DNA from 3 places in the Thermostichus sp. OS-CIW-29 genome. Region 1 is predicted to be linked to each of the others. Evidence: riboswitches for the same ligand, from Rfam matches in the RefSeq annotation. Region 1 holds a riboswitch; each other region holds the start of a gene.
What was found. Region 1 has a riboswitch for cobalamin ahead of ACVWZJ_RS07810 (sirohydrochlorin chelatase). Riboswitches for the same ligand answer to the same signal wherever they lie in the genome.
Positions count from the first base shown of each region.

Region 2: linked by a shared signal. The riboswitch ahead of metE (5-methyltetrahydropteroyltriglutamate--homocysteine S-methyltransferase) and the one ahead of ACVWZJ_RS07810 (sirohydrochlorin chelatase) in region 1 are both predicted to bind cobalamin.
Region 3: linked by a shared signal. The riboswitch ahead of ACVWZJ_RS06200 (TonB-dependent receptor plug domain-containing protein) and the one ahead of ACVWZJ_RS07810 (sirohydrochlorin chelatase) in region 1 are both predicted to bind cobalamin.

Region 1 covers NZ_JBSSAB010000017.1:44,621-55,133, forward strand. The annotation lists gene plsX (phosphate acyltransferase PlsX) at 1-178, opposite strand, end outside; gene hmpF (pilus motility taxis protein HmpF) at 387-2,114, opposite strand; gene trpC (indole-3-glycerol phosphate synthase TrpC) at 2,378-3,298, shown strand; gene ACVWZJ_RS07795 (DUF5340 domain-containing protein) at 3,362-3,601, shown strand; gene ACVWZJ_RS07800 (copper chaperone) at 3,661-3,855, shown strand; gene ACVWZJ_RS07805 (heavy metal translocating P-type ATPase) at 3,968-6,283, shown strand; cobalamin riboswitch at 6,412-6,547, shown strand; gene ACVWZJ_RS07810 (sirohydrochlorin chelatase) at 6,578-7,621, shown strand; gene ACVWZJ_RS07815 (hypothetical protein) at 7,719-8,618, shown strand; gene ACVWZJ_RS07820 (PAP/fibrillin family protein) at 8,615-9,232, opposite strand; gene ACVWZJ_RS07825 (L-threonylcarbamoyladenylate synthase) at 9,288-10,001, opposite strand; gene ACVWZJ_RS07830 (hypothetical protein) at 10,020-10,394, opposite strand; gene obgE (GTPase ObgE) at 10,455-10,513, opposite strand, start outside.
Region 2 covers NZ_JBSSAB010000003.1:104,751-115,263, reverse strand. The annotation lists gene ACVWZJ_RS02195 (WecB/TagA/CpsF family glycosyltransferase) at 1-540, shown strand, start outside; gene ACVWZJ_RS02190 (cell division ATP-binding protein FtsE) at 734-1,420, shown strand; gene metE (5-methyltetrahydropteroyltriglutamate--homocysteine S-methyltransferase) at 1,598-3,862, opposite strand; cobalamin riboswitch at 4,320-4,524, opposite strand; gene ACVWZJ_RS02180 (ABC transporter substrate-binding protein) at 4,773-6,398, shown strand; gene ACVWZJ_RS02175 (ABC transporter permease) at 6,383-7,384, shown strand; gene ACVWZJ_RS02170 (ABC transporter permease) at 7,381-8,274, shown strand; gene ACVWZJ_RS02165 (ABC transporter ATP-binding protein) at 8,279-9,208, shown strand; gene ACVWZJ_RS02160 (ABC transporter ATP-binding protein) at 9,195-9,869, shown strand; gene ACVWZJ_RS02155 (cell division protein FtsX) at 9,963-10,513, shown strand, end outside.
Region 3 covers NZ_JBSSAB010000012.1:21,611-32,123, reverse strand. The annotation lists gene ACVWZJ_RS06200 (TonB-dependent receptor plug domain-containing protein) at 1-1,187, opposite strand, end outside; cobalamin riboswitch at 1,230-1,381, opposite strand; gene ACVWZJ_RS06195 (hypothetical protein) at 1,724-2,038, opposite strand; gene rsmH (16S rRNA (cytosine(1402)-N(4))-methyltransferase RsmH) at 2,425-3,354, opposite strand; gene aroA (3-phosphoshikimate 1-carboxyvinyltransferase) at 3,573-4,907, shown strand; gene ACVWZJ_RS06180 (TIGR03792 family protein) at 4,943-5,293, shown strand; gene ACVWZJ_RS06175 (DUF502 domain-containing protein) at 5,290-6,066, opposite strand; gene ACVWZJ_RS06170 (SRPBCC family protein) at 6,361-6,828, shown strand; gene ACVWZJ_RS06165 (GNAT family N-acetyltransferase) at 6,906-7,409, shown strand; gene ACVWZJ_RS06160 (thioredoxin domain-containing protein) at 7,516-9,621, shown strand; gene ACVWZJ_RS06155 (Fur family transcriptional regulator) at 9,669-10,103, opposite strand; gene ACVWZJ_RS06150 (metallophosphoesterase family protein) at 10,323-10,513, shown strand, end outside.

The DNA of each region.
Region 1 (10,513 bases):
CCTCGGCAGGCACGATGGTGATCCCAGCAGGCAAGGGCTGAGGCAAAAAGGGCTTGAGGGAATCTGGACGACCGACTAGTGCAATCCCGACCCGGAGCTGCCGATGGGCCAGCAGGGCGCCCTTGATGATCTCTTCGGGAGCGTAGTCACCCCCCATCGCATCGACCGCAATTCGCACAAGCTGACCTCACACTGGAATATCCTTGGCAACTGCAAGCAAGAAGCGGGGCAAAACGCACTAACCTCTGCAGTCCCCTCGCCCGAGAATTGGGAGCCCCAGTGGCTGCAGGGTGCTAGCGAATTTTACCAGATTTGTTTTCCTCAATTAAGGCCGCAGTTCCGCTTGCGCCGGTTCTCCCCACCCCCCACAGGAAACGTGAACTCCCTCACGCCTGCGCGAGGGTAGCCAAGAGAGAGTGTACCTGTTGGACGTGGTCGCGTGCGGTGGAGTTTCTGGCTTGGTGTTGGCTCAGCTCCGTCTCCAACTGCGCCAATTCTCCCGCCAACGCTGCCCACCGATCCCGCTCTGGATAGAGGGTGGCCTGCAGGTGATTGAGGCGACCCCAGGTTTCTGCCATGGCCTGGGCGCGCGCCCGCAGGGATCCCTCCTCTTGCTCCAGGTGTTGCCACTGCTGATCCAATTCCTGCCGTTGGCGGGCGAGCTGCTCCTGCTGAGAAGGCAAGGACGATTCCAGTTGTTGAATGAGGGTTTGCAGACGACCTTTTTCTTGGAGAAGATCCTGCTTCTGGCTGCCGATCTGTTCCAGGAGCGGCCCAATATCGACCTGAACCGGGGCAGCAGCTTGATTTTGCAGCTGTCTAAGGCGGGCTTCCTGGCGGGTCAACTCTTCATACTCTCGCTGCAGGTTTTTTTCCTGAGGCAGCAGGGCTTCTTCCAAAGCACTGCAGGCAGACTGGGCATAGTCGATATCCATCTCGATGTCAAACCGCTCCTCTGGAGAGGCGCTGGCCAGCCGCTCTTGCAGCTCCCGCAGGGTTTGCCGGTTTTGCTCCAGTTCGGCCCGCTGCTGGCTGACCTGGGCCGCCCGCTGCTCGTAATCTCGGCGCAGTTGGCTGACCAAAGCCGCCAGCTCCTCGACCGAGATCGCCGGCTCCCCAGCCCTGCCGTTGCTGCTGCCATCGACGATAAAGTCGTACTCCTGCACCAGACGAGAGGCTTTCTGGTATAGGCTCTCTTGAGATTGCAGCTGCTGGAGAATCCTCTGCAGGTGCTCTTGATGGGCTCGCAGGGATCCCTGCCGAGTTTGCCATTCTGCTTGGCTTTGCTCCAGGGATTGTCGGGATCCCCACCAAGCGGTGTGGCGTTCTTGCCAAGCGCGGTAGTCTCGATCCAGCTCGTCTTGCCGGGCCTGGGCCTGCTGACGTTCTGCTTCCAGTTGGGCAATCTGTTGATTCAAGTGCTCCTGCTGCTGCTGAATGTGGCTTTTCAAGCTTTGCAGAAGCGCCAAGGGATCTCCAGCCGGATGCAGACTCTCCTGGAGCTGTTGCATCAAAGCCTGTAGCTGCGCTGCTTCTGCCTCCCCCAAGCGGCTGGAGCGAGCTTCTTGCAACTGGGCTTCCAACTCTTGCCGCTGCCGATTCAGAGCTTCCCGCTGCTCTCCGATCAGGCGCTGTTGTTCAGCCAAGTAAGCTTGCTGGGCTGCCAGTTCCTCTTTGAGGCTGTCCAGAAGTTTGCGATCTTCCTCTACACTCTTGTATTGCTCATACAGCCGCTGCACCTCTTCTTCCTGGGCTGCTAGCTCCATCTCGCGGCGGGTAAGCTCATGCGCCTGAAAGGTGAGGGACTGTTTCCAAACCTCGATCTCCTCCTCCTGGCTGCGGGCTCTGAGCTGAAGTTGGCTGAAGTTTTGCAGATAGGTCACCAGTTGGCGAGCGGCTTCGCTGATGCGGGCGACCTGACGGCCGCCGGAGATTTCCGCCAGCACCAATGACCCATCCTTGAAGCGCCCAGCCTCCTGGGCAATGCGGCCTTCCAAAGTAATGGATTCTTCGTTCACGGCCACCCAGGTATTGTCCTGCTGCTGCTTGGCCAGCAATTGCAGAGACGACTTAGCAAATCCAATCGGCTTGGATAGCTCTGCTAGGTACAGCACGCCTGAACTCCTCTAAAACAGCATGGACAGCACCAGCCTTGACCCCACCGAGCCACTGCCCCTGGCCGGGGAAAAATGGACGGCCGCCAGAACATGGCTCGCCGAGGCGCATAAAGACTACACCACCTTTCTAGACTCAACCATAGGGTAAAAAAAACGCCTTCGCCAGATGAGTTTTGGGGATGTCCGGGGTAGCTATTCAAACCGGTGGCGGAGCACTAAGGTAGTCTAGGGTGTGGTGTAGGGTTCTGCTCAGGGTTTGTATGGAGCTGCAAGGTGAGCCGCTTTCTATTCGTCGGCGTTCTCCTGCCCCGCCGGTGGTCGTAGCCTCTCAGGTGTACCAGACAACAGCGCCGGAAGCCAAACCGCGCCACATTTTGGAAGCGATCGTCTGGCATAAAGAGCAGGAGGTGGAGCGGCAACGGGAGCAGCTTCCCCTCAAGGAATTGCAACGGCAACTGGATCAAGCCCCGCCGGTGCGGGATTTTGTGGCGGCCCTCACCCAGTCGCCTCACCCTATCTCTGTGATTGCCGAGGTCAAAAAAGCCTCTCCCAGCCGCGGCGTTCTCCGGGATCCCTTTGACCCGGTGGCCATTGCCCAGAGCTATGAGGCCGGTGGGGCCAGTTGCCTCTCGGTGCTCACAGATGAGCGGTTCTTTCAGGGCAGCGGCGAGTATCTGCGCCGGATCCGTCAGGCAGTAGGGATCCCCATCCTCTGCAAGGAGTTCATCCTCTACCCCTACCAAATCCTCTGGGCCCGCAGCCTGGGGGCAGATGCGGTGCTCTTGATTGCCGCCATTCTCTCCGATGCGGATTTGGGCTACTTTCTCAAGCTGATTCGGCAATTGGGCATGGCGGCTCTGCTGGAGGTGCACACCTCCCAAGAGTTGCAGCGGGTGTTGCGTTTGCCCCAACTGCAAGACTCCAGGGGGCAGGTGCTCATTGGCATCAACAATCGCGATCTGAGAACCTTTGCGGTGGACTTAAACACAACGCGCAACCTGTTGGCCGCCCACTCGGAGCTCCTTGGCGATCTGCCTGTGGTCAGCGAGTCCGGCATCCATACCCCCGCCGATCTGCAGCAGTTGCGGGCCTGGGGGGTGCGCTCTGTGCTGGTGGGGGAAGCGCTGGTGACCCAGCCGGATCCCGGCCAAGCTGTGCGCCACCTGTTGTCATCTCAGTGAATGAAAACCATTTATCAATGGATCTCTGCGAGAACAATTGATCTCTAAGGATTGCTTGGATCGATGAAACGTATTCCTGTGCCGGCTCATATCCACTACGAATTTCTGCTGCGGGTGTTGGAGCGGCAAACCTTTCCGGCAGTAGAGGAACAGGATTTTGGCAACCGAGGCCGCACGCAAGAGCTGATCAACTCCCTGCGCAAAGCCCTCACCCAACAGGTGCAACTGGAGGAAGAGTGGCGACAGCGGGGCTATCAGGTGGACTACCGCTGGAATATGGACGAGCCTCAGCCTCCCTCTTGACCTTCCAGCCCACTGTAAGGTTTAGCATCCTTTCAGTGGCATTGGGGGGGTTTTCCAAGATGCAGGTTGTTTTGACGGTGCCCAAGCTGGCCTGTGGGGCCTGTATAGACACCATTGCGCAAGCGGTGCGGCAACTGGATCCCCAGGCGCAGGTGGAAGGGGATCCCAAAACCAAACAGGTGCGGATTACTTCTGGGCGGTCTGTGGGCGATTTGCGGCAGGCCCTCACCCAGGTGGGATATCCCCCGGCCTAGTCAAGGCTGGGTCGAGAACGGTCGGGCGTCTGTTTTGAATTCCTGTACAGATGGCTGCCTTCGCCCTGCCCAGGGTGGAGAGTAGCTGTCGTTTCATCAACAAGGTGTTGCCATGTCTGCCCATAAAGGGTCATCGGCTGCACTATCGGCCTCTGCGCCTTCTCCTGAGGGCACTTGGCAGTTGGCCCTGCAAGGGATGAGCTGTGCCTCCTGCGCCCGCAGCATCGAACAGGCCCTCACTCAGGTGCAGGGAGTATCCTCCGGATCCGTGAATTTTGCCAGTGAGCAGGCCACCGTCAAAGGGGATCCCCGGCTGGTGGATCCGCAGGCGTTGATTCGGGCGGTGGAGCGGGTGGGGTATCGGGCGCGCCTCATCCAAGAGGATTGGCAACTGGACGATCCGACAGACCCAGAGCGGATCGCCCAACGGGCCGCAGAACGGGAATTGAAGCTGAAGGTGGCGATGGGGGTGGGCATCAGCACGGTGCTGGTGATCGGATCCCTGCCGATGATGCTGGGAATGGAAATCCCGGGCTTTCCCATGTGGCTGCACAATCCTGGGTTGCAGTTGCTGCTGACGGCTCCGGTGCAGTTTTGGGTGGGCAGGCATTTTTACCGGGGAGCCTGGGCTGCTTGGCAACGGCGTTCAGCGGATATGAACACGCTGGTGGCCTTGGGGACGAGCGCGGCTTTTTTCTATTCTGTTTTCCCAACGGTTTTCCCCGACTATTTTCACCGGCAAGGACTGCACCCGGATGTCTATTATGAGGTGTCGGCGGTGGTCACCACCCTGATTCTGGTGGGCAAGTGGATGGAGCAACGGGCTAAGGGGCAAACCTCCGAAGCCATTCGCAAGCTGATCGGGCTGCAACCGAAAACGGCAAGGGTAATTCGCCATGGGGTGGAGCAGGATATTCCGATTCGGGAAGTGCAGGTGGGGGATCGGATCCGAGTGCGCCCCGGAGAGAAGGTGCCGGTGGATGGGGTCATTCTAGAGGGATCCTCCAGCCTCGACGAGTCCATGGTGACCGGCGAGAGCCTGCCTGTACTCAAGTCGGCGGGGGATGAGGTGATTGGGGCAACGCTGAATCGGACGGGCAGCTTTGTGATGGAAGCGCGGCGGGTGGGCAAAGACACAGTTCTGGCCCAGATCGTGCGCCTGGTGCAGGAAGCCCAGGGATCCAAAGCTCCGATTCAACAGTTGGCGGATCGGGTCACCTCCTGGTTTGTGCCGGCGGTGATTGGGGTGGCAGTTCTAACTTTTGTGCTCTGGTGGGTGCTGGCCGATAACCCGACACTGGCCTTGGTGAACACGATTGGGGTGCTGATCATCGCCTGCCCTTGTGCGCTGGGGTTGGCAACCCCCACTTCGATCCTGGTGGCCACGGGACGAGGGGCAGAATTGGGGATCCTGGTGAAAAGTGCCGACAGCCTGGAATTGGCCCACCACTTGCGCACGGTGGTCTTGGACAAAACTGGCACCCTGACTGAAGGTCGTCCCACTGTCACCGATATTTGGGCCCACGGCTCCTCTCCCCTGACGGTGTTGCGCCTGGCAGCGGCAGTGGAGCGGCACTCGGAACACCCTTTGGCCCAGGCGGTGGTGCAGAAAGCCGAAGCCGAAAAAATTGTGATCCCTCCTGCCTGGCACTTTCAGGCAAGGGTAGGCAGTGGGGCAGAAGCTTGGGTGGAAGATCAGTGGATTCGCATCGGTCGGCTGAGCTGGCTACAGGAGATGGGGATCCCCTGGGATCCCTCTTGGTCAGAGCGGGTTCAGAATTGGGAAAGCCAGGGCAAAACGGTGATCGGCGTAGCCCAATCCCAGAGCCTGGTGGGGCTGTTGGCCATTGCCGATCCGCTCAAACCCACCTCTCCTGAGGCAGTGCAACAGCTGCAACAGATGGGTCTAGAGGTGATCCTGCTAACCGGGGATAACCCCACCACGGCCCAAGCGGTTGCTCGGCAAGCAGGCATTCAGCGGGTAATTGCCCAAGTCCGTCCGGATCAGAAGGCAGCTTACATACGCAGCCTAAGACAACCGCGACGGCGGGTGGCGATGGTGGGAGATGGCATTAACGATGCTCCGGCTCTGGCAGAAGCCGATGTGGGGATCGCCATTGGTACAGGTACGGATGTGGCGATGGCCGCCAGCGATATTACCCTCATGTCGGGGGATCTGCGGGGAGTCGCCACAGCCATTCAACTCAGCCGGGCCACCCTCAACAACATCCGCCAGAACCTCTTCTTCGCCTTTATCTACAATACGCTGGGGATCCCGATTGCCGCTGGGGCGCTCTATCCCTTTACAGGCTGGTTGCTCAACCCTATGCTGGCGGGGGCAGCCATGGCCCTGAGTTCCGTTTCGGTGGTCGCCAATGCCCTGCGCCTGCGACACTTTCAGCCCCCCAGACCAGCGGGCCGGCGTTAGGCCCTCTCCCAGGGGCAAGGGGGATTAGCGCGGCAACAGTTTTGCTGCCCTTTGAGCATGAGTCTGCCGTACCGCTCATGCCTCAGGGCTATCTTCTGGCAGACAAGGACATCCCCCCCAGGGGGCTTGGTGAACGACAAGCGGCAAGCTAACCTAAAAGGCTCAGGCAGACTGGGGAAAGCGCGGTGCAAGTCCGCCACTGTGACGCAACTGTGATGGGATCCCTCCCTCAGCCAGAACACCCACCTGCCGTTGTCCTGTACCCCTTGCGATTCACAAGGAACGGAGTTTTTTGTGTTGAATACCCTCAGTGTTTCCCCTCCGCTTGCGGTTGGGCAGTCTCCTGTTGTCCCCCTGCCCCTGTTGCTCATCGGCCACGGATCCCGCGACCCTGAAGGGCGGCAAGCCTTTCTGGAGTTGGCCCAAGTCTACCAATCCCTCACTCCCCATCGACCGGTGATCCCTTGTTTTCTGGAGCTGACGGAGCCGAGTATCGCCCAAGGGATCCAGCAGTGTATTGCCCAAGGGTGGCAAGAGATTGTGGTCCTGCCGCTGCTGTTGTTTGGGGCCCGCCACAACAAGTTCGATGTGACGATGGAATTGGATCGCCTGCAGGCCCTCTATCCCCAGTTGCGCATTCATTACGGTGGGCCGCTGGGGATCCGCATCGAGATCCTGCAACTGCTGCGAGACCGATTGGCTGCTCTGATAGCTGCCCAACCGCGGCGGATCCCAGAGGCAGAAACCGTGCTCCTATTTGTGGGTCGCGGCTCCAGCGATCCTGAGGCCAATGCCGAAGCCTGTAAACTGGCTCGGCTGCTTTGGGAAGGATCCGGGTTTGCCGCTGTGGAGACCTGCTTTATCGGCATTACCCATCCCCGCCTGCCTGTGGGGTTGGAGCGGGCCTCGTCCTGGCAGCCGCGTCGGGTGATCGTGCTGCCCTACTTTCTGTTTACGGGGGTGTTGGTGAAAAAAATCGAGGCGGCAGTGGAGAAACAGCGACAACGACAGCCGGAAATCGACTGGCTGATGCTGCCGGAATTGGGCCTTGTGGATACGGTGCTGCACAGCCTGCAGCAACTGGAGCAGGAAGCCCTGCAGGGCCAAACCCCGATGAACTGCCACCTGTGCAAGTTTCGCCTGGCCGTGAGCGCAGAGGTTGGAGCTGGATCCAGCCATCACCACCCTCACGAGCATCATCACCACCATCACGGGCACGGATCCCATCACCACCCTCATTCTCACCATCACCCTCAGCACGGCCACACCCACGCAGCGGCTGGGGATCCCTGGGCCCAATTAGAGGGCTACCACCAACGGGCATGGCAGGTGCCCTAAGAGGGAAACAGAGGCTGCTGGCGGGATAAACTGAGTGCAGACAGGCCATTTTTGAACCTGGTTTTCCCGCTCTAGCGGTTGTGATGACGAAAAAACGATGATGCTCTCCCGCTCCTCTTGGGTTTCAGGTGCCGCTGCCGCGGGGAGCGGGATCTTTGTTTTCGCCCTGGTGGTGGGGCTGCTGGATCAGATCCTGCCCACCCTGCCCAAGGTTTCCCTCTCCCTGGCCGGGATCCCTGGGATCCTGGCTGCCGCTGGGGCCTCCTATGGGGCCTGGCGGGTGGTTCAGATGGGTCTGCAATCGGCTTCCTGGAGCGACTTTCGAGAATCGCTGGTGGCGACCCTATCTCCCTTTGATCCTGCCGACCACGGCGGCGAGCCACGACAACCTAAGGGGGATCCTCGCCCTTGGCAGGTGGCTCAGGAGATCCGGCAAACCCAGCTCCGCCATCAAAAGATCCTTGACCGCATCAAGCAGCGGGTGAAAGCCGAAATCCAGACCTGTGAACGCGCCCAAGCCCAACTGCGCAGCGAGCAGCAACGGTCTCGAGTCCTGCAGGCCCAAGCCCAACAGTTACAACAGCATCTGCAAAACCTACAAACATCTTCCCCTTCTCCAAGCTCCGAGTCGACCAAACCCACGCCAGAGCAAGCGCTGCGCCAAAAGCTCCGCCAACTTCAATCCCAGGTCACCACCCTGAAAATAGAATTGGAACGCCAAAGGACCCAACTGCAACACGCAGAAGCAGAGCGGGCTCAACTCCAGCAGCAGCAGCAAAAACTCAAGCGCATCCTGCAGCGCAAAAAATTGGAAAATCGAGAGTTGCGCTCCCAACAGGCAGAATGGGCCCGGCAACTGGAGCAAACTCAACAGGAGCTGCAAACTTTGCGAGAGTCCTACCGCGCCTTGCAAGTTCTCCAGGAAATAGGCTTCACCCTAACCCAAAACCCATCTCACGAAAGGGCGGAAACGGAGTCCTCTGGATCCTCCGACTAGCCGACCCGCTTTAGAACAAATACACTCCCCTCGCTGCCCCGACCCAGCCGCAAGTCTTCATCCAAATAGGTGATATCCAGCCAACCCGTTGGCTCGCGGCGGCGAATATCGATTTGAATAGCCGGGATCCGCTCCGGAGCCCGCTCGAGCAAATAGAGAAAACTCTCGATCTCGTAGCTCATCAAAGCTTGGGATCCGAACACCAATCGCTCGAAAATCACCCTCACCCGGCGCTCAGATTCGGGGTAAAAGCGTGCCGATACCGCCAAGATTCCCCGTGGCATCCAAGCCTCCAGCCAGCCGGATCCCTGGATCTCCGCCACGTTGAAGACCCGTCCAGCCTTGGCCCGAATACACTGGTAGATCTCGCCGGTGGTCAAAAAAGGCAACTGTGCCAGCCGCAGCAGAGCTGTGCTGGTGGTAAAGAGGGTGAGCCAGTTCCCCTCCAACCCTTCAGCAGCAGATGTTGGTTTGGGGGTGGGGTTGAGCGCTTCTAGGACGGCAATTTGAGACAAAATCTGGGCTTTTTGGTCAGGGGAAACTTTCCGGCCCCGGTCGGTCGCCTCCAGTAGGTGCAGCAGAGCCGATTTTTGCTGAGCCAGGGCCTCAGACATGGGCACACTCCGAAGGCACTGACCCTATTTTAGAGAACGCGGGATCCCTCTGCCCTTAACCGTCTTCTCCCACCAGTTTCAGGTTCAGATCTGCCACCTGCTCATACCCCAGCCCGGCCCGCACCACCAGCGGCTCGGATCCGGTCAAATCGATTACCGTAGAGACCTTGGCCCGACGGGGGGCATCGTCATCCAGCACCAGATCCACCTGTTTTTCCAACTGCCGCATCTCTTCAGCCGCAAAGATCCCACCCTCATCCCAGGGGTCGCTCTCCCACTCCCAGGCTTGCCCAGAACTTAAGTCCAGGGATCCGACGAGATCCCCCCCCAGCTTGGCAGAGGTGGAGACAATTGGATTGCCCAACTCTTCCAGCAAAGCCTGACAAATGGCCGAGTCGGGCACGCGGATGCCGGTGGTTTTCCGTTTGGGCTCCATCACCAACTTGGGCACCAGCTTGGTGGCCGGCAACAGAAACGTAAACGGGCCCGGGATCAGCCGCCGCATCAGCCGATAGGCCGAATCGGTTACCTGGGCATAGTGGGCAATGCGTGAGAGAGAAGGGCACAAAAAGGTAAGAGGCTTGTCGTTGGAGAGCTGCTTGATACGGCGTACCCGCTCCACTGCTTGTTTGTGGGTCGCGTCGCAGCCAATGGCGTAAACCGTATCGGTGGGGTAAAGCATCACCGCCCCCTCCCGCAAAGCCGCCGCAATCCGCCGGATGGAACGGGCCTGGGGCTGTTGCGGATGCAGCTTAAAGTACTCGGCCATCGGGCAGATGGGAAGAGGTCAAGACTGGGAGCAGCTACCCCCCAGGGGGTTTTCCACAAGAGGGCGGGGGGTCGGTGGCACCGACGCGGGCGGGGATCCCTGAGATTCGGGCCAGTCCTTCAGTTGTTGCATCAGGGCTTGGATGTGCAGACGGGGCAGATAGGGCCAGTCGCCGGCTTCTTCCAAATCTTGAAGCACCCGATACAGAGCTTGACGGGTGTTGGGCAAAGACTCCCGAAAGGCACCTTCCAGGATCGCGCGGTGCAACTCCTCCAGCAGCCGCAGGAGCATCAGCAGCTCCACACACGCTCCCGCCCTCGCCTGAGCCGCCTGTTCAACGGCCAACATGATCTGACGCAAATCCGGTGGCAGATCCTCCGCCGAGATATACATAGCCACTCGTCTCTGGGTTCTGGGAAGGCAGGGGCTTTCCTATTCTAAGATTCTTCTGCCCTAGGACTGGATGGATTTTGCCCCCACAAGATCCAACCGCGCAGGCTGTTGGGATCCCC
Region 2 (10,513 bases), on a different contig from region 1:
GATGGCATTGGGGTGGTGTGGGCCCTGCGGCGGCAAGGGATCCGCGTCCAGCGGGTGCCGGGGATCGAGCTGGCAGAAACCCTGATCCCGTTGGCGGCAGAACGGGGGTGGCGCTTGGCCCTGGTGGGGGGAAGGCCGGAAGTCAACCGGGCAGCAATTCGATATTGGCAAGCCCAGTGTCCTGCTTTGGCCCTCTGGGGCTACCACGGCTACTTCTCTAGCGAGGAAGAAAAAGAGCTTCTGCAAGCTCTCCAGGAATTTCGACCGCAACTGGTGTGGGTGGGGCTGGGATCCCCGCGGCAGGAGCTGTGGATCCAAAAGTGGCGTCCCCTTTTGCCCCAAGCCATCTGGATGGGGGTGGGGGGCAGCTTGGACATTTGGGCCGGCCAAAAACGGCGAGCGCCCCGTTGGTGGCGTGACCATCACCTGGAATGGTTGTATCGTCTCTATCAGGAACCCTGGCGCTGGCGACGCATGTTAGCTCTGCCCAGCTTTGTCTGGCGAGTGCTGTGGGATCCCTCTTCTCGTTTGCGCCCCTAGTCTGCCGGCGCTCTCTCCCTCCTCTGTCTAGGCGCTTACTATGGTGATCGGTCAGCACATCGGCTATCCTCCTCGCTTACACCGTTGGGCGGGTACGGCTCCGACCCCTCATCCCCCTGCCCCAGCCCATCCAGAGGCCACCCTGGGCTTTTACAGCAGCACCCAATCCGGATCCCTGCAAGCCCCGGCCAGCATGGTGTCCTTGCGGGGCGTGAGCAAAGTCTTTCCCAACGGCAACTTGATTTTTCAGGATGTGAACTTGGAGGTGCGCCGCGGCGAGTTCGTGTTCGTAACGGGGGTCTCCGGAGCAGGCAAGTCCACTCTTTTGCGACTGCTCTACGGGGCGGAACAGGCCACCGAGGGCACGGTCATCGTCGATCAAGTCTGTCTCTTTTCTTCTGAAGGGCGGCGGCGACCCTACCGCATCCCACCGCGTCCGCTGGCCATGTTGCGGCGGCGCTTGGGGGTGGTTTTCCAAGATTATCGCCTTCTGGCCAACCGCACCCTGGCAGAAAATGTGGCCTTCGTGCTGCGCGCCCAAGGGCTGTCCCCCGCAGAAATCCGCCGTCGCATCGGGCCGACCCTAAAGATGGTGGGGCTGACCGAAAAGCGAGATCACTTTCCCCATGAGCTTTCGGGGGGGGAACAGCAGCGCCTTAGCCTGGCCCGGGCCATTGTCAACATGCCGGTGTTGCTGCTGGCGGACGAGCCAACAGGAAACCTAGATCCGGAAAACTCCCTCTTGGTTCTCCAGATTTTGGAGCGGCTCAATTCCTTTGGGGTGACCGTCATCATGACCAGCCATGACCCCTATCTGGTGGAGCGGGCCGGCCACCGGGTGGTGCGCATGGAGGGAGGGCGCCTGTATGATCTGCGCTGAGGGGCTACCGGGATCCCTACTTTGCTCTTCACAAGCTTTTTGAGATCCCGGAGAGCAGCTTTGCCGGTTGCATCAGCAGACCGTAGGCCCTAAGCCAGCCGCATCAGCACAACAGCGGCACCGCCCGCGGCGACTTGTCAAGCCAGCCCGACCAGTTACATCAGCGGGTCGTGGGCCTTACTCGCGCAGACCCTCAGGTTGGGTTTCCAGAAGCTCCTCCCCTAGCTGATGAGCGGCAGCCACCATATTTTTCAGTGCGGGGATCACCTCCTCCCAGCGGCGGGTCTTGAGGCCACAATCGGGATTAACCCAAGTTTGCTCCACAGGCAAGTGGGCCAGTCCTGTGCGCAGCTGCTGCAGGATTTGCTCAACGCTCGGCACCGCAGGGCTGTGGACATCGTAAACGCCGTTGCCCACCTGGTGACGATACCCAGCCTGGGCAATTTGCAGCAGGGTTTTGTTGTTGCTGCGGCTGTTTTCAATGGAAAGCACGTCGGCATCCAGCCGCTCAATGTGCTCGATGATGTCCCCAAACTCTGAGTAGCACATGTGGGTGTGAATCTGGGTTTCCGGCTTGGCCCCGCCGGTAGCTAGGCGAAAGGCATCCACTGCCCAGCTGAGGTATTCTGGCCAGCGTTCTTTTTTCAGAGGTAGCCCCTCCCGCAGTGCCGGCTCATCCACTTGCACCATCACCGCTCCAGCCGCTTCCAGATCTGCCACTTCGGCTCTCAAGGCCAGGGCAATCTGCAAAGCCTGCTCCCGCCGGGGAATATCAACACGGGGAAAGGACCAGTTGAGCATAGTCACTGGCCCCGTGAGCATGCCTTTCACCGGCTTTTGGGTGTGGGACTGGGCTACTTGGAATTCCCGCACTGTCATGGGTTGGGGGCGAACCACGTCGCCGTAGAGAATGGGAGGGCGCACGCAGCGGCTGCCGTAACTCTGCACCCAGCCGTGTTCAGTGAAGGCAAAGCCTTCCAGCTTCTGGGCAAAGTACTCCACCATGTCGGTGCGCTCAAATTCCCCATGCACCAACACATCCAGGCCAATCTCTTCTTGAATGCGGATGCACTTGGCAATCTCAGCGTCAATGGCTGCTTCGTACTCCGCCTGCGAAACCTCCCCTCTTTTGTACTTAGCTCGCCACTGCCGCACCTCTGGAGTTTGGGGGAAGGAGCCAATGGTGGTGGTGGGCAAAGGTGGTAGCTGAACCTGCCGACTTAGGCGCTGCTCGTAGGGCAGGAATCGCTCGAAGTCCTGGAGCTTGAGGTTGGCCAAAGCCTGGCGCACTTGGGGGTTGGGGGGGCTAAACTGCGCAAAGCTCTGCCATTGCTGCTGGATTTCCGCCTGCTGGGCAGCAGTGTCTTCGCCGTTGAGGGCTCGCGCCAGGAGAGCTACTTCGGCCAGCTTCTGTTCGGCAAAGCTGAGGACATTTCTGAGGGGTTCCGGCAACTGGGCTTCCAGAGCAGCGTCGTGGGGCACAAATTGCAACGAAGCGGAAGGCTGCACCCGTAGGTTGGGAGCTACCCCCTGCAGCTCCTGCAGGCTGGCCAAGACAGTCTCAGGCTGAACCTTCCAGACATTCCGAGCGTCCACTACGCCAGCACCTAGGATCTGGTCAGCCGGAAAGCCATAGGTTCTTACCAGATCCAGGGTGTGGCCACGGGTAAAGTCAAGGCTAATGCCGGCCACCGGCAGTTGCACCACCCAGGGGTAAGTCTCCCCCAGGTCATCGAAGTAGGTGACCAAGTGGACGGGGATCCCGGCGGTTGCCAACTGGCGGTAGCTCATTTCCACAGCTTCCCGCAGGCCACTTCCCTGGCTGGTAACCAAAATGGGATCGTGAATCTGGACTTCTGGGATCCCCAGCTGTTTTAACTCCTGGAGGAGATCCCGGTACAGAGGAAGGAGCTTTTCCAAGTCCGCCCGCAGATCCCCAGATCGCTGGCTAAGGCAGAGCAAAGTCACTGGACTGAGGACAACGGGGCTGGTGCGCTCCCCTAGGATCCCTTGGGCCCGCCGAACTCTTTCCAAAAAATCCCCAAAGTTAGGACTGGGATCGGCTTCCGGCTCAATTTCGGGTACCAAGTAGTGGTAGTTGGTGTCAAACCACTTGGTCATTTCCAAAGCCGGCAGGCCCTCCCGCCCCCGCGCCATGGCAAAGTAGCGGTCTAAACCCGACAGATCTCGGAACCGAGAGGGGATCAGCCCCAGCCAGGTGGCCCAGTCCAGTACATGGTCGTAGAGAGTCTGATCCCCTACCGCAATGTGATCAATCCCAGCTTGTAGCTGAGTCTGCCAGGCTTGAGTCTCCAAATCCCAAAAGGTAGCCAGCAGAGCCTCTGACCCTAGGGCACCACTCCAAAAGCCTTCCAAAGCTTTTTTGAGCTCGCGGCGCTTGCCCATGCGGGCATACCCCAATGTCATGGTTTGTGCAGTCATGTTGTGTGCCATCCCAAATACTGAGTTTTCTAATTTTCCTGCGTTCAATTCGCCCTCAACTGGGATCCCGCCCGCCAAGGAAGAAACCGGCTGTTCCTCTCTTGCCTCTGGAACCCCAACAAAACACTGCCTTTTGCGCAAAAAAGATACTCAACGCAGCCAGCGATCGCAGTGGCTACTTGCCAGCCTACCAATTGAAGTCAGGAAGCCTGACATCTCACTCTTTCCTTCGCGTAGGCGGGCTGTAGATCTTGATAGATCTTGGTGCAACAGCACCCAAAATTTACTCTCTCCCGGCCAACTGGCTCAGAGTCTTGCTTGGGTTCTTGGACTTATTTCTACTGCTGAGGAGTACCGAAAGCTTGTGGGAGCAACGCCGGGAAAATGCTCAGGATAACGAAAGCAGAAACGAGCTAAAGCCAAGACAGTTACCATCTGTACCTCGCAGATGTTGTGAAGTTTAGAAAAACCATCGGCGGGCATTCTGACTGACACGGTTTTGGGGGACAAGATCTGGATCGGCAGCGAATGACTCTAGAGATTTGCTGCAGAACTTCTCCTAAACCGGATCACAGCTGCGGGACAGCGGCAGATTCTCACTGCTCTTTCCCCGTTTCCTCTGGCGGCTGATCCCCGTCAGAACCGATAGCTGAGCTACATCGTATCACGGAGTTCAGAGACGGGAGTAGAGTGCTTCAATCATCACCAAGCCAGCAGCCTTTGGAGCTACCAGACCTCACCTTTCACCCAGCGGTCTTGCAGGAAGTCATCGGAATCCTCTAAGCATCCTCCCCCCCTGCATTGCTCTCAAGATAAGGCAGTGATAGCTTAGCTGCCATAAGTCTTGTCCAGGAGGCAAGGGGGTTTGCTCCTTTTTGCTTTGCTGAAAAAGCGACAGATCGGGGTTTCTATGGCATCAAGCTTAAAAGTAACTGTGTGGTCTGTGGGCCTCTTCTTGCTGAGCCAGATGTGGGCTGGATGCGCTCAGAATGCTGCTGAGCGGACAGCTTTCGATCCAAAGCTAGCAGGATCCAGCGATCAAATCGTGCTGGCCATTGGAGGGGAAAGGGAAGAAGGATTTGATCCCACCCTGGGCTGGGGACGTTACGGTTCGCCTTTGTTCCAAAGCACTCTGCTGCGGCGGGACGAGAACCTTGAGATTGTAAACGACCTGGCGACTGGCTACACTGTCAGCCAAGATGGCCTAACCTGGACGGTAACCCTACGAAAGGATGCAGTCTTCTCCGATGGAAAACCTGTCACAGCAGCGGACGTGGCTTACACCTTTAACCAAGCAGCTCGGAGTGGTGGTCTGGTCGACCTAACCGCCCTAAAGGAAGCAGTAGCTATCGACACTCATACGGTGGAGCTGCGGCTGCAAAAACCCCAAAGTACTTTTGTCAACCGCCTCATCACCTTGGGTATCGTGCCTCAACATGCCCACGGGCCTGATTATGCTCGCAAACCCATTGGCTCTGGCCCCTACCGACTGGTGCAGTGGGATGAGGGGCAACAACTGATTGTGGAGGCAAATCCCTTATATTACGGCCAGACTCCTGGCATTCGGCGGCTGGTTTTCCTTTTCCTGGAGGAGGATGCAGCCTTTGCAGCAGCCCGAGCCGGACAGGTACACGTGGTTAGCGTGCCTCAGTCTTTGGCTAAGCAAACTGTTGAGGGCATGAAGCTTCACGCCATTCCCAGTGTGGATAACCGAGGGCTGATGTTCCCCTTTCCCCCTAAAACCGGTGCGACAACCCCAAAGGGATACCCCATCGGCAACGATGTGACTTCTGACTTGGCGATTCGCAAGGCGGTCAACTTCGCCATTGACCGACAGGCGCTGGTGGATGGAGTCCTAGAAGGCTACGGATCCCCTGCCTATGGCCCAGTCAGCGGTTTGCCCTGGGAAGAGCCGACCGCCAAGATTGAGGACAACAATCCAGACCTGGCCCGTCAGATTCTAGCTGAGGGAGGCTGGAGCGATAAAGATGGGGATGGGGTAGTGGAAAAAAACGGGCTGCGGGCTGAGTTCACCGTGCTCTACCCGGCCAACGACAGCATTCGCCAAGCCCTGGCCCTAGCTGTTGCAGAAATGCTGCGGCCTGTGGGCATCCGAGTCAATGTCGAGGGCAAAAGTTGGGATGACATCACTCCGCTCATGCACAGCAACGTGGTGCTGTTTGGCTGGGGCAGCCATGACCCAACTGAGGTGTACAACCTCTACCACAGCAAAGCGGCCCAGGGGGGATTTTTCAATGCCGGCTACTATGCCAACCCGTTTGTGGATCGAATGCTGGATCTGGCTATGGAGGCCCCCTCTGAAGCTGAAGCTATCCCCTTCTGGCGGGCAGCCCAGTGGGATGGAAAGCAAGGCTTTACTGCCAAAGGAGATGCAGCCTGGGCTTGGTTGGTAAACCTGGATCATACCTACTTTGTCCACGAGTGCTTGGATATAGGCCAGCCGCAGGTACAGCCTCATGGCCATGGTTGGCCAATCACAGCCAACATCACCCGTTGGAAATGGACGTGCAACTGAGGTCAGTTCTGCTGTTTCTGGCTTATAAGCTGACTCGGCTGGGGTTGCTGCTGGCGGCTGTGGCAGTCCTGACGTTTGCCCTGCTCAGCTTCTCCCCTGTTGATCCCGTACAAGCCTATGTAGGGGCCGACATGCTGCAGATCAGCCCAGCCCAACGAGACCTGATTGCCCAGCGTTGGGGGCTGGATCAGCCCATGCTGCTTCGCTTTGGGAACTGGCTTGGGCAGATGGTTCAAGGCAACTGGGGCACCTCAATGGTGTTCAATCAGCCAGTGGTGCAGGTCATTCAACAGCGGTTTGAGCTATCGCTGCCCTTACTGGCAATTGCCTGGCTGCTTTCCGGTTTCCTGGGAGTGGGGTTGGGGGTTTTGGCCGCAGCGTTTCAGGGCACTTGGGTTGACCGCGGTATTCGTCTTTACGCCTACACCCTCGCCTCTTCTCCCCCTTTCTGGGTGGCGCTGCTACTCTTGATCGCGTTTTCGGTAGAGCTGGGTCTAACACCTATCTGTTGCGCCGCGCCACCTGGCGCGTTGGCGGAGGAGGTGACTTTTTGGCAGCGCTTACACCACTTGCTCTTGCCTGCTTTCACCCTAACTTTCATCGGCGTTGCCAACATCACCTTGCACACTCGTCAGAAGCTCATTGACGTGTTGCACAGCAACTATGTGCTGTTTGCTCGTGCCCAGGGGGAAAGCCTGGCTGGGATCCTGTGGTACCACGGCTTGCGGAATATCTTGCTGCCTGCGCTGACGCTGCAATTTGCCTCCTTTGGGGAACTGTTTGGTGGCTCAGTGTTAGTGGAACAGGTGTTTGCTTATCCAGGACTGGGACAAGCAACGGTACAGGCAGCTTTGCGCAGTGATGTGCCTCTGTTGGTGGGCATTGTGTTTTTCAGCGCCTTGTTTGTCTATGCCGGCAATACCCTAGCTGACCTGTCCTACCAGATTGTCGATCCACGCATTCGCCTTGGCGGGAGGATAGGATGATCCCTTTTGCATCGCCTCGTGTTGCTGCTGCTGATGCCGATGGGGGGATGAAATTCTCAGAGTCCTCTGTCAAAGGAGAGCGCAGGCGGCAGACTCTGTGGGCAATTGGACTGTGTGCTTTTTTTTTGGTGTCTATCCTCTGCAGCGCTGGGCTTATCGGCGATACCGGACTGAGCCCGAACCTAACTCAGCGGAATCAGCCTCCTTCCCTGGCCCATCCCTTCGGCACCGACTGGCTGGGGCGGGATATGCTGGCCCGATCCTTGCACGGGATGTCCCTTAGTCTGTGGGTAGGCATGCTGGCTGCCGCCGTCAGCGTGGTGATCGCCGCTGTTTTGGGTTTGGTGGGTGGCACGGTGGGAGGCTGGGTGGATGCCTCGATCTGCTGGATGATTGACCTATGTTTCAGCCTGCCTCACCTGGTGGTGCAGATCCTTATAGCTTTTGCTGTCGGCGGCGGAGTTCGGGGAGTCATTGTTGCCGTTGCCCTCACCCACTGGCCCAGCCTAGCGCGCCTGGTGCGGGCCGAGGTGTTACAGGTCAGCAGTTCTGACTATGTCCAGAGTTCTTACCGACTGGGCCGCTCTTCCCTCTGGGTTGCCCGCTACCATATGATGCCTCACATTTTGCCCCAGCTCCTAGTGGGACTTATTCTGCTGTTTCCCCACGCCATTTTGCACGAAGCAGCCCTCTCATTCATTGGGGTAGGTATTTCGCCGCACCTACCGGCCATCGGCATTATTCTGGCCGAATCCATGCGCCACCTCTCCACCGGCTACTGGTGGCTGGGGGTTATGCCTGGACTGCTGCTGCTGCTGTCGGTCAAGGCTTTTGACTGGCTGGGAGAAAACCTGCAGGCCCTTCTCAATCCGCGTACGGCTCAGGAGTAGGGAAATGTTGGTGGTCTCCGGCCTAAACATTAGGTTCAGCCGATACGAGCGGGGGCTGCGCCGCCGCTACCTTCAGGTGATTACAGATCTGGATCTGGAGGTTAAGGCAGGGGAGGTGGTGGCAGTGGTGGGGGCCAGCGGATCGGGCAAAAGTTTGCTGGCCCATGCCCTCTTGGGTCTTTTGCCAGAGAACGCTACCCTGCGCGGTACTCTCCTATTTCAGGGGCAGCCCTTGACCCCTGAGCGGTGTAGGCAACTGCGCGGCAAGGCCATTGCTCTCATCCCCCAGTCTGTGGACTACCTGGATCCCCTCATGCAAGTAGGATCCCAGGTACAGCGGGTAGCTCGGCTCAGCGGTGCCTCCCAAGGCGAGGCCCGTAGAGCAGTGAGCCGCATCTTTGCCCGCTATAGCTTGCCGCCGGGAACAGAGGGCCTCTACCCTTTCCAGCTCTCCGGAGGCATGGCACGGCGGGTGCTGGTATCGACGGCGGCAGTTAGCAGAGCCAAGCTGGTGATAGCCGACGAGCCTACGCCAGGCTTGGACGCGGAGGTGGTGGCTGAGACCCTTGCCCATCTGCGGGAGCTGGCCCAGGAGGGCCGAGGCGTTATGTTGATTACACACGATATTCAGGCGGCGTTGTCGGTGGCAGATCGAGTGGCAGTCTTCTATGCGGGCACTACAGTCGAGTTGGCCTCGGCTCAGGATTTCGAAAGGGGAAACTTGCGCCACCCCTACACTCAAGCTCTGTGGCGATCCCTGCCCCAAAATGAGTTTGCTCCCCTGCCGGGCAACCAGCCTGACCCTGAGGCACTGCCTGCGGGTTGTTTGTTTGGGGATCGCTGCCCCTGGGCAAGTGAAATCTGTCGAGCTGAGCGTCCGCCTCTGCGGGCGGTTGGAGGAGGTTGGGTGAGGTGTATCCATGCTCAAGGGTGAGCATCTCTGGTTTCGCTATGGACGGCATCTGCCTTGGGTGGTGCAAGATCAGACCCTTCAAGTAGAACTTGGGGAAGTCGTAGGGCTGATGGCTCCCTCTGGTTTTGGCAAAACTACTCTGGCCAAGTTGCTGGCGGGCTACCTTACCCCCAGCCAAGGTCGGGTGAGTGTGACAGGGCAGCCTTTGCCTCGGCGAGGGTACTGCCCAGTGCAGCTTGTCTTTCAACATCCAGAGCAGGCCGTTAACCCCCACTGGCGCATAGCTCAGGTCTTGCGGGAAGGGCCTCCTCCCCAGCCAGAGGTTCTCCACACCTTAGGCATTTCCCCCAGTTGGCTCAACCGCTATCCCCATGAGCTAAGCGGGGGAGAATTGCAGCGGGTTGTCATCGCCCGGGTTCTCAACCCACAAACTCGCTATTTGATTGCAGATGAGATGACAGCCATGCTCGACGCCAATACCCAAGCCCTGATCTGGCAAGCTGTCTTGGCCTATGGGCGGGCACATCAGATGGGGCTTTTGGTCATCAGTCATGATCGCTTTCTCCTGGAACGGCTCTGCAGCCGCTACGTCATCATGACCAGCCATGACCCCTATCTGGTGGAGCGGGCCGGCCACCGGGTGGTGCGCATGGAGGGAGGGCGCCTGTATGATCTGCGCTGAGGGCTGCCGGGATCCCTATTTTGCTCTCCACAGGCTCTGTTGAGCTCCAGGGGGCAAGGGTCTGAGCCCATTGATTGTTGGATGGAGAACAGCATGCAATCTCTCTCCCGATTTCTCAATAAAATCCGCTATCTCCTACAGGAGACTTTTTTGGGGTTGCGGCGGGGGGGCTGGCTGAACTGGGCTGCGGTGAGCACCCTGCTGGTGTTGCTGTTCCTGGTGGGGATCGGCGTTGAGCTGTCCTGGGGTGTGGATGCAACGGTGCAGTCTCTGGGGGGACAACTGGAGATCTCCGTCTATCTGGAGCCGGAACGACAGGGGGTGGAGCTGCAACCCCAGGTTGCCCAACTGCCTCATGTGGCCGAGGTGAAGGTCATCACCAAAGACCAAGCTTGGCGCACCCTCTTGATCGAGATGGGGATCCAAGACGAGGCGGCCATGGAAACCCAGTTGGGGGAGAACCCCTTGGTGGATGCTCTGCGGGTTAAGGCGGATTCCACCGAAGCCTTGGGGGAAGTGGCGGAGCAGATTCGCCAACTGGAAGGGGTGGATGAGGTCTACTACGGCGACCGCATTGTGGAGCAACTGGCCCAGCTCCAGGACATGCTACGGCTGGGATCCCTGACCATTACCGGCGTGTTGGC
Region 3 (10,513 bases), on a different contig from region 1:
GGCTGTGGCCTGTAATCCAGGCGGGCGAAGAATGCCCCCTGATTCACAGTATTGTCATAGTTGACGTTGGTGGATCCCCTGGCAAAGGAGAAGGTGGTGTTGCGAGCTGAAATGGATCGGTAATCCGCTCCTAGAGTAAGCTCCAGGTTTTCAGCAGCCTTCCAGGTGTATTGCAGTTGGGATCCCCACCCCGTTCGCAGGATCTCATCCCGGGATCCCTGGCTTTGTGGGGCGCTGAAGCGATAGTTGAGGTCGTCAAAAAATACCCTGGCTTGCAGGGATCCCCTCTCTTGATCCCACAGCCAACTGAGATCTAACAGCAGGTCGTTGGTGTTTTGCACTGCATCGGGGGAGGGAAACTCGGTGCTGCCAGGCACCTGAAACGCTTTGTTGAGATAAAGGGCATTTCCGGTTAGGACTTGGCCTTCTGCCAATTGCCAGGTGAGCTTGGCTTGTAGGTTGTGGTACTCCACCGCCGAGTTTTCCCGCCTGCCGGCTTTGCCCAAACGCCTAATTTCAAAAGGAAAGTCGTTGTTGCTCTGCAGACGGCGATAGCTGACCACCCAGCCCAGATCCTGCGCTTGGCCGCGGTTTTGGATCCCTTGCTCGTTGAGGCCGTAGCTGCCGATAGCCGCTTCCAGCACGGTCTCGGATCCCGGCTTTGGCTCCAGGGTTACGATGTTCATGACCCCGCCAACCGCGTCGGATCCGTACAAAGTGGAGCCCCCACCTGGAGAGATCTCAATACGCTCGACCACATCTGTAGTGATCTGGGACAAATCAAACCCGCCAAAAAAGCCCAGGTCGTTAATGGGGCGGCCATCCAAGAGCACCAACACCTGGGCCGTTCGTCCTCCCCGCATAAACTGGGAGCTAAGGGCTCCCAACTGGGTTCCCGCCGTGCCGTCGCTGAGGATCCCGGGCAGGTAGCGCAGGGCCTCCTGAACCGTTCTTGCCCCTTGCTCTCGAATTTGCTGGCGGGTAATGACGTAAACCGGGCGGGAAGAATCCCGCAGCAAACCAGGACGGCGAAAAGGTGTGGTGACGGGTTGATTTAAAATCTCGGCGCTAACACCGGTTTCCAAAACCTCTTGAGCTGAAGGTGAAGAGGCCGCCGGCTGCGCCCACGCTGGGATCCCCAAAGCAAGACCCCCCAGCGCCAGGCTGAGACCTAGAATGGGATTCATTTTCTTTCTTGAAGCTCCTGATTCCGTGCGACGCGGAAGAAATGCGAGCCAAAACCGCAGGCGGGCATCCTGACTGAGGGCATAGGTCTAGCCTAAGCCCATCACAGTTGCGGCACAGCGCCGGATTTGCACCGGACTTTCCCCTTTACATGCCCTGGCTGATCCCCAGGACAACCTGTCGGTACAGCTTTCTCTGCGATTGCTCCGAAAAAGCCGTGCTAGGCATCATACATCCCCTGCTCTGGAGTTCCTATCCTGCCAGGGGGGATGTCATCCCCAGGGGTGAACAGGATCCCAACGGCAATCCCAGGGCTTTGGATGGGCCACATCCCACCAACTTAGAAAACCTGGGCCAGACTTCTTCTTTGCTTTGTAAGCGGTTAAAGAGTAGCCCACTACTATTCCAGATCCTGAGGCCCAGGGATCCCTTAGCCTTTTAGAGAACAGAGATACGCTGAGACTTCACAAGACCCACAGCTTTTGGGAAAGCAAGATGGGGACGCTGGCCTAGCCGTCATGGGCGGGATCCGTATGAATTAGTACCCAACCGGGTAGAAAAGAGGGGCTTTTTCGATTTCAGGCGGGGCTGTCGTCTGGTGGGCTGGATCCGGTTCAACATGGCTGGGAGAGGCAATTGGCACCTCGATCATCCGATCCGGTACCAGCGGCACCATTTCGGAGCGGTCGGCGATTTCCCGCAGAGAATTGGCAATGGATTCTTGAGTCAGCAGAAACTGTCGTTCGTTGCGCTGCATCTGCTGCCACACCTGGTAACGCTGGCTCCACCGGCTTTGGGTATGCACAGTCCAACTGTAAAGGCTTAACACTGAAACCCCAGAGAGGATAGCCATCCCTGTGGAGATCTGCTTCCACCAAGCTAGGTGTTCTGCCCAAGCCGAATGTTGGCTGCGAGGATGGGCTGATTTCAACTTCAAATCCAAAGGCTGGGTGCGGCTGGCTTGAACTGTACCGGAGAGGGGTCGGCTCAGAGCAGAAGGCTGTCTGTGGCGACGAGGGCTTTTGGGACGATCAAGACCTGCGTTCAAAGGCTGGCTAACCATAGGGCTTAACCTCACACACACCAAGGGATCCGACGGTGCAGGACTGCCGGTTCCGCTTCACCCTAGTTCCCCGCATCCCCCAATAGCAACCCCCTTCTCCCGATTCCCGGCCTCAGCAGGACAGCTGTCCGCTTCACGGTAGCCGATCTCTTGAGAGCGGGAGAACTAACCTAAACCTACATCTGACTGCTGCGGGCAGCCACTCGCAGTTTGGCAGAGCGGGCCCGTGGATTGCGTTGCCGTTCCAGTTCGGAAGGGGACAAGGGCCTGGGGGTGAGCACCTGCCAACGGGGATCCCTGCGGAAGGCCCATTTCACCAAGCGATCTTCAAGGCTATGGAAGCTGATCACGGCCAACCTGCCGCCGGGTTTCAACCAAGTGGGGGCTTGGGCCAGCAAGGTTTCTAAAGCCTCCAGTTCTCGGTTCACGGCAATGCGCAACGCCTGAAAGACCCGAGTGGCCGGGTGAATGCGGCCTCGCCGAGCTGCCGGAGGTACTGCCTGCCAAACCACCTGGGCCAACTGGGTAGTTGTGGCGAGGGGACGAGCCTGCTCGATGTGATGGGCAATGCGGCGGGCAAATCGCTCTTCGCCGTAACGGGTGAAAATCTCGATCAACTCTTCGACCGGGCGATGATTAACCCAATCGGCAGCGGTTTCCTGAGCGGCACTGGGATCCATGCGCATGTCCAGCGGCCCCTCTCCGCGAAAGCTAAATCCCCGCTCAGGGCAGTCCAGTTGCGGCGAACTCACCCCCAAGTCGGCCACGATGCCATCGAAGGGGATCCCCTGCCCCTGCTCATCCCGAAAGCCGTGCTGCTGCAGATCGAAATCGGCAAAATTGAGGTGCCACAGTTGGATGCGGCTGCCGGGGATCCCTTCTGCTGCAAAACGCGCTTGCGCCGCCTGTAGAGCCGCCGGATCCCGATCCAACCCCACCACTCGGGCAGCTCCCCCCCGCAGCAGCGCCAAGCTGTGCCCACCCCCTCCCAACGTCACATCCAAAAAAATACCGCCCCCCTGGGGTTGCAGGTAGGCCATCACCTCCTCGGTCAAAACAGAGTCGTGTTGATACACCTTGCCAAGCACGGTCTGCGGGGGTTCTATTTCTGCTGCTACAAAGTTCAGTATCTGCAAAAAAAAAAGGCCGAGGCCAGGCCCCGACCGAGGAATCCATGTTGTTAAGGTGATCCTCTGGGAAAAGAGGGGTTGCCGTCAAAAGACAGGCTGTCTTGGGATCCCCGGCAAAATCTCTGGGGCGCGAGTCCCGCTCTGAGTATGATGAGACTGCTGCCGCTTTTGCCCAGTCTGCCATCAGAGTTGCTGTGTTGACTCACTCTTCTTCTACCGATATCCTCACTCTCTCGCCGGCCAAGGGCCTGCGCGGCCAAGTGAGCATCCCCGGCGACAAATCCATTTCCCACCGCGCCCTGATGCTGGGATCCCTGGCCGAAGGAGAAACCATCATCCAAGGGCTGTTGCTGGGAGAGGATCCCCGCAGTACGGCAGCCTGTTTTCGGGCGCTGGGGGCAGATATTTCGGAGCTTAACAGCGAGTGTGTTCGCATTCGGGGGGTTGGCCTGGGCCGGCTACAAGAACCGGCGGACGTGTTGGATGCCGGCAACTCCGGCACCACCTTGCGCCTGATGCTGGGGATCCTGGCTGGCCAGGCCGGGCGCTTTTTTGCCGTCACCGGCGATCGCTCCCTGCGCTCGCGGCCCATGGGGCGGGTGGTAGAACCGCTGCGGCAGATGGGGGCCAGCATTTGGGGACGGGCCGGTGGGACGTTGGCACCTTTGGCCGTACAAGGGGGATCCCTGAAGGGCATTCACTACCGCTCCCCGGTGGCTTCAGCGCAGGTAAAATCCTGCCTCTTACTGGCGGGTCTGCTGGCGGAAGGCACCACCCAAGTCACCGAGCCGGCTCTCTCTCGGGACCACTCGGAACGGATGTTGCGGGCCTTCGGGGCCAACATTCAGGTGGATCCGGAAACAAAAACCGTGGCCGTGGTGGGGGGATCCCGCCTGGTGGGCCAGAGAGTTCAGGTGCCGGGGGATATCAGCTCGGCAGCCTTTTGGCTGGTGGCCGCCTCCATTGTGCCCGAGAGCGAATTGCTGCTAAGGGATGTGGGCCTCAACCCCACCCGTACCGGTGCGCTGCAGGTGTTGCAGGAGATGGGGGCCGATATTCAAATTGAAAACTGCCGGGAAATGGCCGGCGAGCCCCTGGGAGATCTGCGGGTGCGTTCGGCCCGCTTGCGCGGCTGCACCATCGCCGGCGATCTCATCCCCACCTTGATCGACGAGATCCCAGTTTTGGCGGTGGCGGCGGCCTTTGCCGAGGGGATCACGGTGATTCGCGATGCCGCAGAGCTGCGGGTCAAAGAAAGCGACCGTCTGGCTGCCATAGCCCAAGAGTTGAGCCGCATGGGAGCCCAGGTCACTGAATATCCTGATGGCCTGGAAATCAAGGGAGGGATCCCTCTTCACGGGGCCGAGGTCGACAGCCACGAGGATCACCGCATCGCCATGAGCCTGATGGTGGCAGCTCTAGGAGCGCAGGGATCCACCCTCCTCAGGGGAGCCGACTGTGCCCGCATCTCCTACCCCGACTTCATTCCCACCCTGCAACGATTGACTGCTTCCCCCCTGGAGTCTTGAGAGGGCCCATCTTTAACTTTGCCGCCTCTGCTCCTATGTCGACCTGCCCCAGCCCGCCCGGCCCTATCGCCATCGAACATCTCTGCTTCCGGGTTCCTCCCGGTGGGCAAGCAGCCTTTCTTGAGCAAGACGAGCGGGTTTGGGGATCCGCCCTGCGCCGGCATCCGGGTTTTCTGGGCAAAGAAGTTTGGCTGGATCAAGAGGATCCCGAACTTGTCCACCTCATCCTCCGCTGGGCCAGCCGTGCTGACTGGAAGGCCTTTCCCTCCGAGCAAGTGGAGGCATTGGATCGGCAAATGCGGCCTTTTTATGTGCGCTTGGAACAGGCCAAAGAATACCAGCTCTGGCAGCCCGGCCCTTCTGCAGGGACAGGAAAGCAGGATTAAGGGATCCCTTCAGTCTCAAAACCTACCTCAGAGCCCACCGAGTCAGCCCTGGGGGATCCTGCCACCCGCTCCTGCTCCACCAGCTCCCGCAAACTGGGCATGGTCACGGCCAAAGCTCCTTCTCGCCGCTGCAGCCCCGCTTCAAAACTCTCAGGGGTGACAATGCCGCCGGAAATGAGCATCTTAAAAGCATCTTCCACCGGCATGAACACTTCCACCACTTGGTCTTCCGGCACAATGGCGTACCAGCCCGTCGTTGGATTGGGGGTGGTGGGCACAAACAGTCCAAGGGAGCGCTGCGGCCCATCGGGCCGAATGGGAGTTTGAATGGTGCCCGTCACAAAGGCCAGCGCCCAAGCTCCTGGTCGGGGATATTCCACCAGCACCACCCGCCGAAAGCGCTGATTGTTGGGGGCAAACAAAACACTGACCAATTGCTTCAAGGTCTTGTACACCAGCCCCGCCACCGGAATCGCATGGAGCAACTGTTCGCTGAGATTGAGCAGCCACTGGCCGACAATGTTGCGGGCCATGAAGCCAATCAACAGGATGAGCACAATCGGCGTCAACAGGCCCACCGCCAGATCGATGAGGTTGATCAAGATCGGGTGCAAACCCTGGATGGGATTGAACTGCTTCGGAATGCTGGTCAGAAAGCCAATGCTCCAGGTGGCCACCTCCACCGTCAGCCAAATGGTAGTTGCCAGAGGGATCACCACCAGCAACCCCGCCACGAAGTAGTTCTTCAGATGCTGTTTCCATTGTGAAACCATGGTGAGGTCGTCCCGTCGAGTCAACCGAGTGGATGCATCGAACCCTTGCAAGTGAAGCTTGCAGATGGCAATCATGATACCTGCCTTCTGCGTTGCCCTCACGGGGGGCAGCCGCAACTTGCCGGCAAAAGAAATCGGGCTGCCAAAAAGCGCAGAGCCCCAAACTTTCATCAGGCCGATAATGCTATCTTAAGTCGATATAAAATTTTGTAAAGGCAGGGATCCCGTCCCGAGGCGTTGTGGCCAAGCCCCTGGATGGTTTGTGTTTCTGCCGGGTGTTGCGTGGGAGGCCCTATGTCAGAGTCAGATTGGCTAGAGCATACCTGTCAGGTGGAGGTGCCTGTTCCCATTGAGCAGGTATGGGATTTGTGGGCCAACCTCACCCTCATGCCCCGTTGGATGAAGTGGATCCGCTCGGTGGAATTGCTGGATCAGGAGCTATCCCGGTGGACACTGGATACCCGCGGCCTCACCTTCAGTTGGATCTCCCGCACCCACACGGTGGTGAAACACCAACACATCGGCTGGAGTTCGGTGGAGGGGCTGCCCAATCGGGGCGCGCTGCGCTTTTACGACCGCAAAGGCAGTACCATTGTGAAGCTGTCGGTGGCCTACAAGATCCCGGGGATCCTCGGCAAAATCTTGGATGGCCTGTTTGTGGGCAAAGTGGTGGAGAGCACCATCCAGGCGGATCTGGAGCGCTTCAAAGCCTATGCCCTAGAGCATGCGGGGCCAACCGCCGACAATGCCTCGGCCAGCTAGCCTCAGTTTGTCAGGCCCAAGTGTTTTGCTGAACTCCCCCTTCCTTGCCAACCCTCACTGCTGCAAAGGTCTTCTTCATGCCCGATCCCTCTCCTGAGCCTGTCATTGCCCTCTCTCGTCAGCCGGTGGACAACCGCAACATTCGCTTCTCTCTGGAGCGGGGCGAGCTGGATCTGGATCAACTTCTCCTGCTGTTGAACCGCAATGCCTTTTGGGCGCAGAATCGCCAGCGGCAGGAGATGGAGCGGGCCGTTGCCCACAGCCATCCGGTGGTCAGCGCCTGGGATGGGGAGCGCCTGATTGGCTTTGGCCGCGCCACTTCCGATGGGGTTTACCGAGCCGTCCTCTGGGATATCGTGGTTGATCACGATTACCGACGTCAGGGCATTGGCCGCAAGTTGGTGGAAACCCTGATCAGCCATCCCCACCTGCAGTCGGTGGAGCGCATCTACCTGTTCACAACCCATCAGCGTGGCTTTTACGAGCGAATCGGCTTTGTGGAAAATCCCAGCACCACCTTGGTTTTACACGGGCGCCCTCTGGAGTTTTTAGTCCCGGCTGCCGAGCAGGAGCAGGCTTGACCGACAGGGATCCTGGGTGAGTGTATCTTGAACAACAGTGGGTTGGCTCTGCCTTGGGAGGAGGACGCGCTAGCCTGAAAAGCAAAAAGGGTGAGAGGGTGTACTCATGGCCAATCGCCTCGCCACAAGTTCCAGCCTTTATTTGCGCAAGCACGCCGAGAACCCGGTGGACTGGTGGCCTTGGATCCCAGAAGCTCTGGAGAAAGCCCGGGCCGAGGATAGGCCGATTTTCCTATCCATCGGCTATTCCAGTTGCCACTGGTGTACGGTCATGGAGGGCGAGGCCTTCTCCAACCCTGAAATTGCCGCCTTTTTGAATGCCCATTTTTTGCCCATCAAGGTGGATCGCGAGGAGCGGCCGGATCTCGACAGCATCTACATGCAGGCGTTGCAGCTCATGAGCGGGCAGGGGGGGTGGCCCCTCAATGTTTTCCTCACGCCCGATGACCTGGTGCCCTTTTACGCCGGCACCTATTTTCCTGTAGAGCCCCGCTTTGGCCGCCCGGGGTTTCTGGCCTTGCTGCAGCGCATCCTGCAGTTTTACCGGCAGGAAAAGGAAAAAATAGAGGAGATGAAAGGCCAGATTTTGACGGCTCTGACCACCCTCAGCGACCTGGTGCCGGAAGACCACATTCCCGCCGACCTGCTGCGCTCTGGGATCCCCAAGATCCAGCCTTTGCTCTCCAATGTCGGGGCGGTGCAGCAATTTCCCATGATGCCCTACGCCCAGTTGGTGTTGCGTTCGGCCCGCTTCGACCCACCAGAAGGGATCCCCGGCTCGCAGAGCGCTCTGGAACGGGCCAAAGAGCGAGGCATGGCCTTGGTGCTGGGAGGGATCTTCGACCATGTGGCCGGAGGATTTCACCGCTACACCGTGGATCCCACCTGGACGGTGCCCCACTTTGAAAAGATGCTCTACGACAACGGGCAGATCCTAGAGTTTCTCTCCGATCTGTGGGCGCACGGTATCCAAGATCCGGCCATCGAGCGGGCGGTGCGGCTGACGGTGGAGTGGGTGGCGCGGGAGATGACCGCCCCTGCCGGGTATTTCTACGCCGCTCAAGATGCCGACAGCTTTGCCCGGGCAGAGGATCGAGAGCCAGAGGAGGGAGAGTTCTACGTCTGGCGCTGGCAGGAGCTGCAGGAGCTCTTGGGGGAAGAAACCTTCCGCGCCTTGCAGCAGGCGTTTGACCTATCGCCGGGGGGCAACTTCCCCGATCGGCCCGGCTGCATCGTCTTGCAGCGCCAACAGGGAGGAGCGTTGCCGCCAGAAGTTGAAGCCGCCTTGACCACCCATCTGTTTCAGGCACGCTATGGCTCTGCGGAGCGACGAGTTCCCTTCCCTCCGGCAGTGGATGCCCAATCGGCCCGTCTGCAATCCTGGCCAGGGCGGATCCCACCCGTCACCGACACCAAGATGATCGTCTCTTGGAACGCCTTGATGATCTCCGGCCTGGCGCGGGCCTATCAAGTGTTCGGCAACGCAGACTATCTGCAATTCGCTCTGCGGGCTGCCCAATTCATCCTCAGCCAGCAGCGCCACCCTGAGACCGGATCCCTGTTGCGCCTGAACTACGATGGCACAGCTCAGGTGCCCGCCAAATCGGAAGATTACGCCCTGCTGATCAAGGCCCTGTTGGACTTGCAGCAAGCCTGCCTGCCCCTGGTGGGGGATCCCACCCCTCAAGACTGGTTGCAGGCTGCCCTCCAGCTCCAGCAGGAGATGGATGCGCAACTGTGGGATCCGGCCAGGGGGGGATACTTTGTCAGCGATGCCCAGAGTGCCCCTGAGCTGTTGGTGCGAGAGAAGGAGTTCCAGGACAACGCTACCCCTGCAGCCAATGGGGTGGCCATTGCCAACCTGGTGCGCCTTGCCGCCCTCACTGGAGATCTGGACTACCTGGAGCGGGCAGAGCAGGCCTTGAAAACCTTTGCCCACATCATGAGCACCCAGCCGCGCACCTGCCCCAGCCTTTTTGCCGGACTGGATTGGTATAGCAATTGGGTGAAAGTCACCCTGGAGGCCGATTCCATTCCCGCCTTTCAGCAACGATCTTGGCCCACCACCGTCTTTGCTCTCCCCACCGAAGCCGAACCTCTGCCGGAAGGAGCTCTAGGGCTGGTGTGCTGGGGCAACAAATGCCTGGCCCCTGCCAGTTCTCTCGAGCAAATCCAGTCGCAAATCGGCAAAGGCCAAAATCGAGCTTACTGACCTTTGCCCAACTTTTGCTCAGGGCAGCAGGGATCCCTTTGCCAAGGTTACCGCTGGGGCTCCGCAGGCTTTTCCACCCCAAAAAACTCAATGCGGTAACTTTGGATGCGGGTGCCCGTTTGTTGCTCCACTTGGGCCAGCAGTTCAGGCGGCAGCTCCACGTCCACATCCAAGATGCGGTTGCTATCCAGACAGTTCACGTGGCTGTGGGGATGGGTGCGGTTGCCGTAGCGGCGCCCATCGGCACGATCCAAGCACTCGACAATGTTGTGGCTGGCCAAAGCTTCCAGGTTTTGATAAACGGACGTGTGGCCAATCGGTTTGCCCTGCTGATTTAGGCGATCGTAAATCTCGCGGGCGGAGAGGTGCTCGCCACACTGCCACAGCAGCTCCAGGATATAACGGCGCTGTCGGCTCAAACGCAGATTGCACTCCCGGCACCGTTCCAAAGCAGCTTCCAAAGAATCCAAGGGGCGAGGCATGGAAAACCTCAAGTCATACCGAGTCTGAGATAGGTAGTTGCTCATCTCTACCAAGGTAGCATTTGTGCGTCAACAGTTGTTCAAAAAACACCCCGAACTCTACAAGAGCTGCCGCGCATAGCCATCTTCGAGCCGAGTCCAGGCCGTGCGCAGATGGAAGAGCCCAACATCAGCCTTTTGATTTTCTACAATACCGCTGGAGTGTTGGGGGCAAAGATCATGCGGCGGCGCAAGGTAATTCTGGGTTTGTTGGGGTTGGCCAGCAGCAGTGGATTGGCAGGAGCCTATTGGGCCAGTCGGCAGCAGCCCTCTCATCTAGCCCCAGGGATGGGATCCCCTAGAGCCGCTCTCCCCTCTCCTACCCCCCAGCCCACCCCCACCGTCGTCCCCCATCCAGATGCCCCCCATGG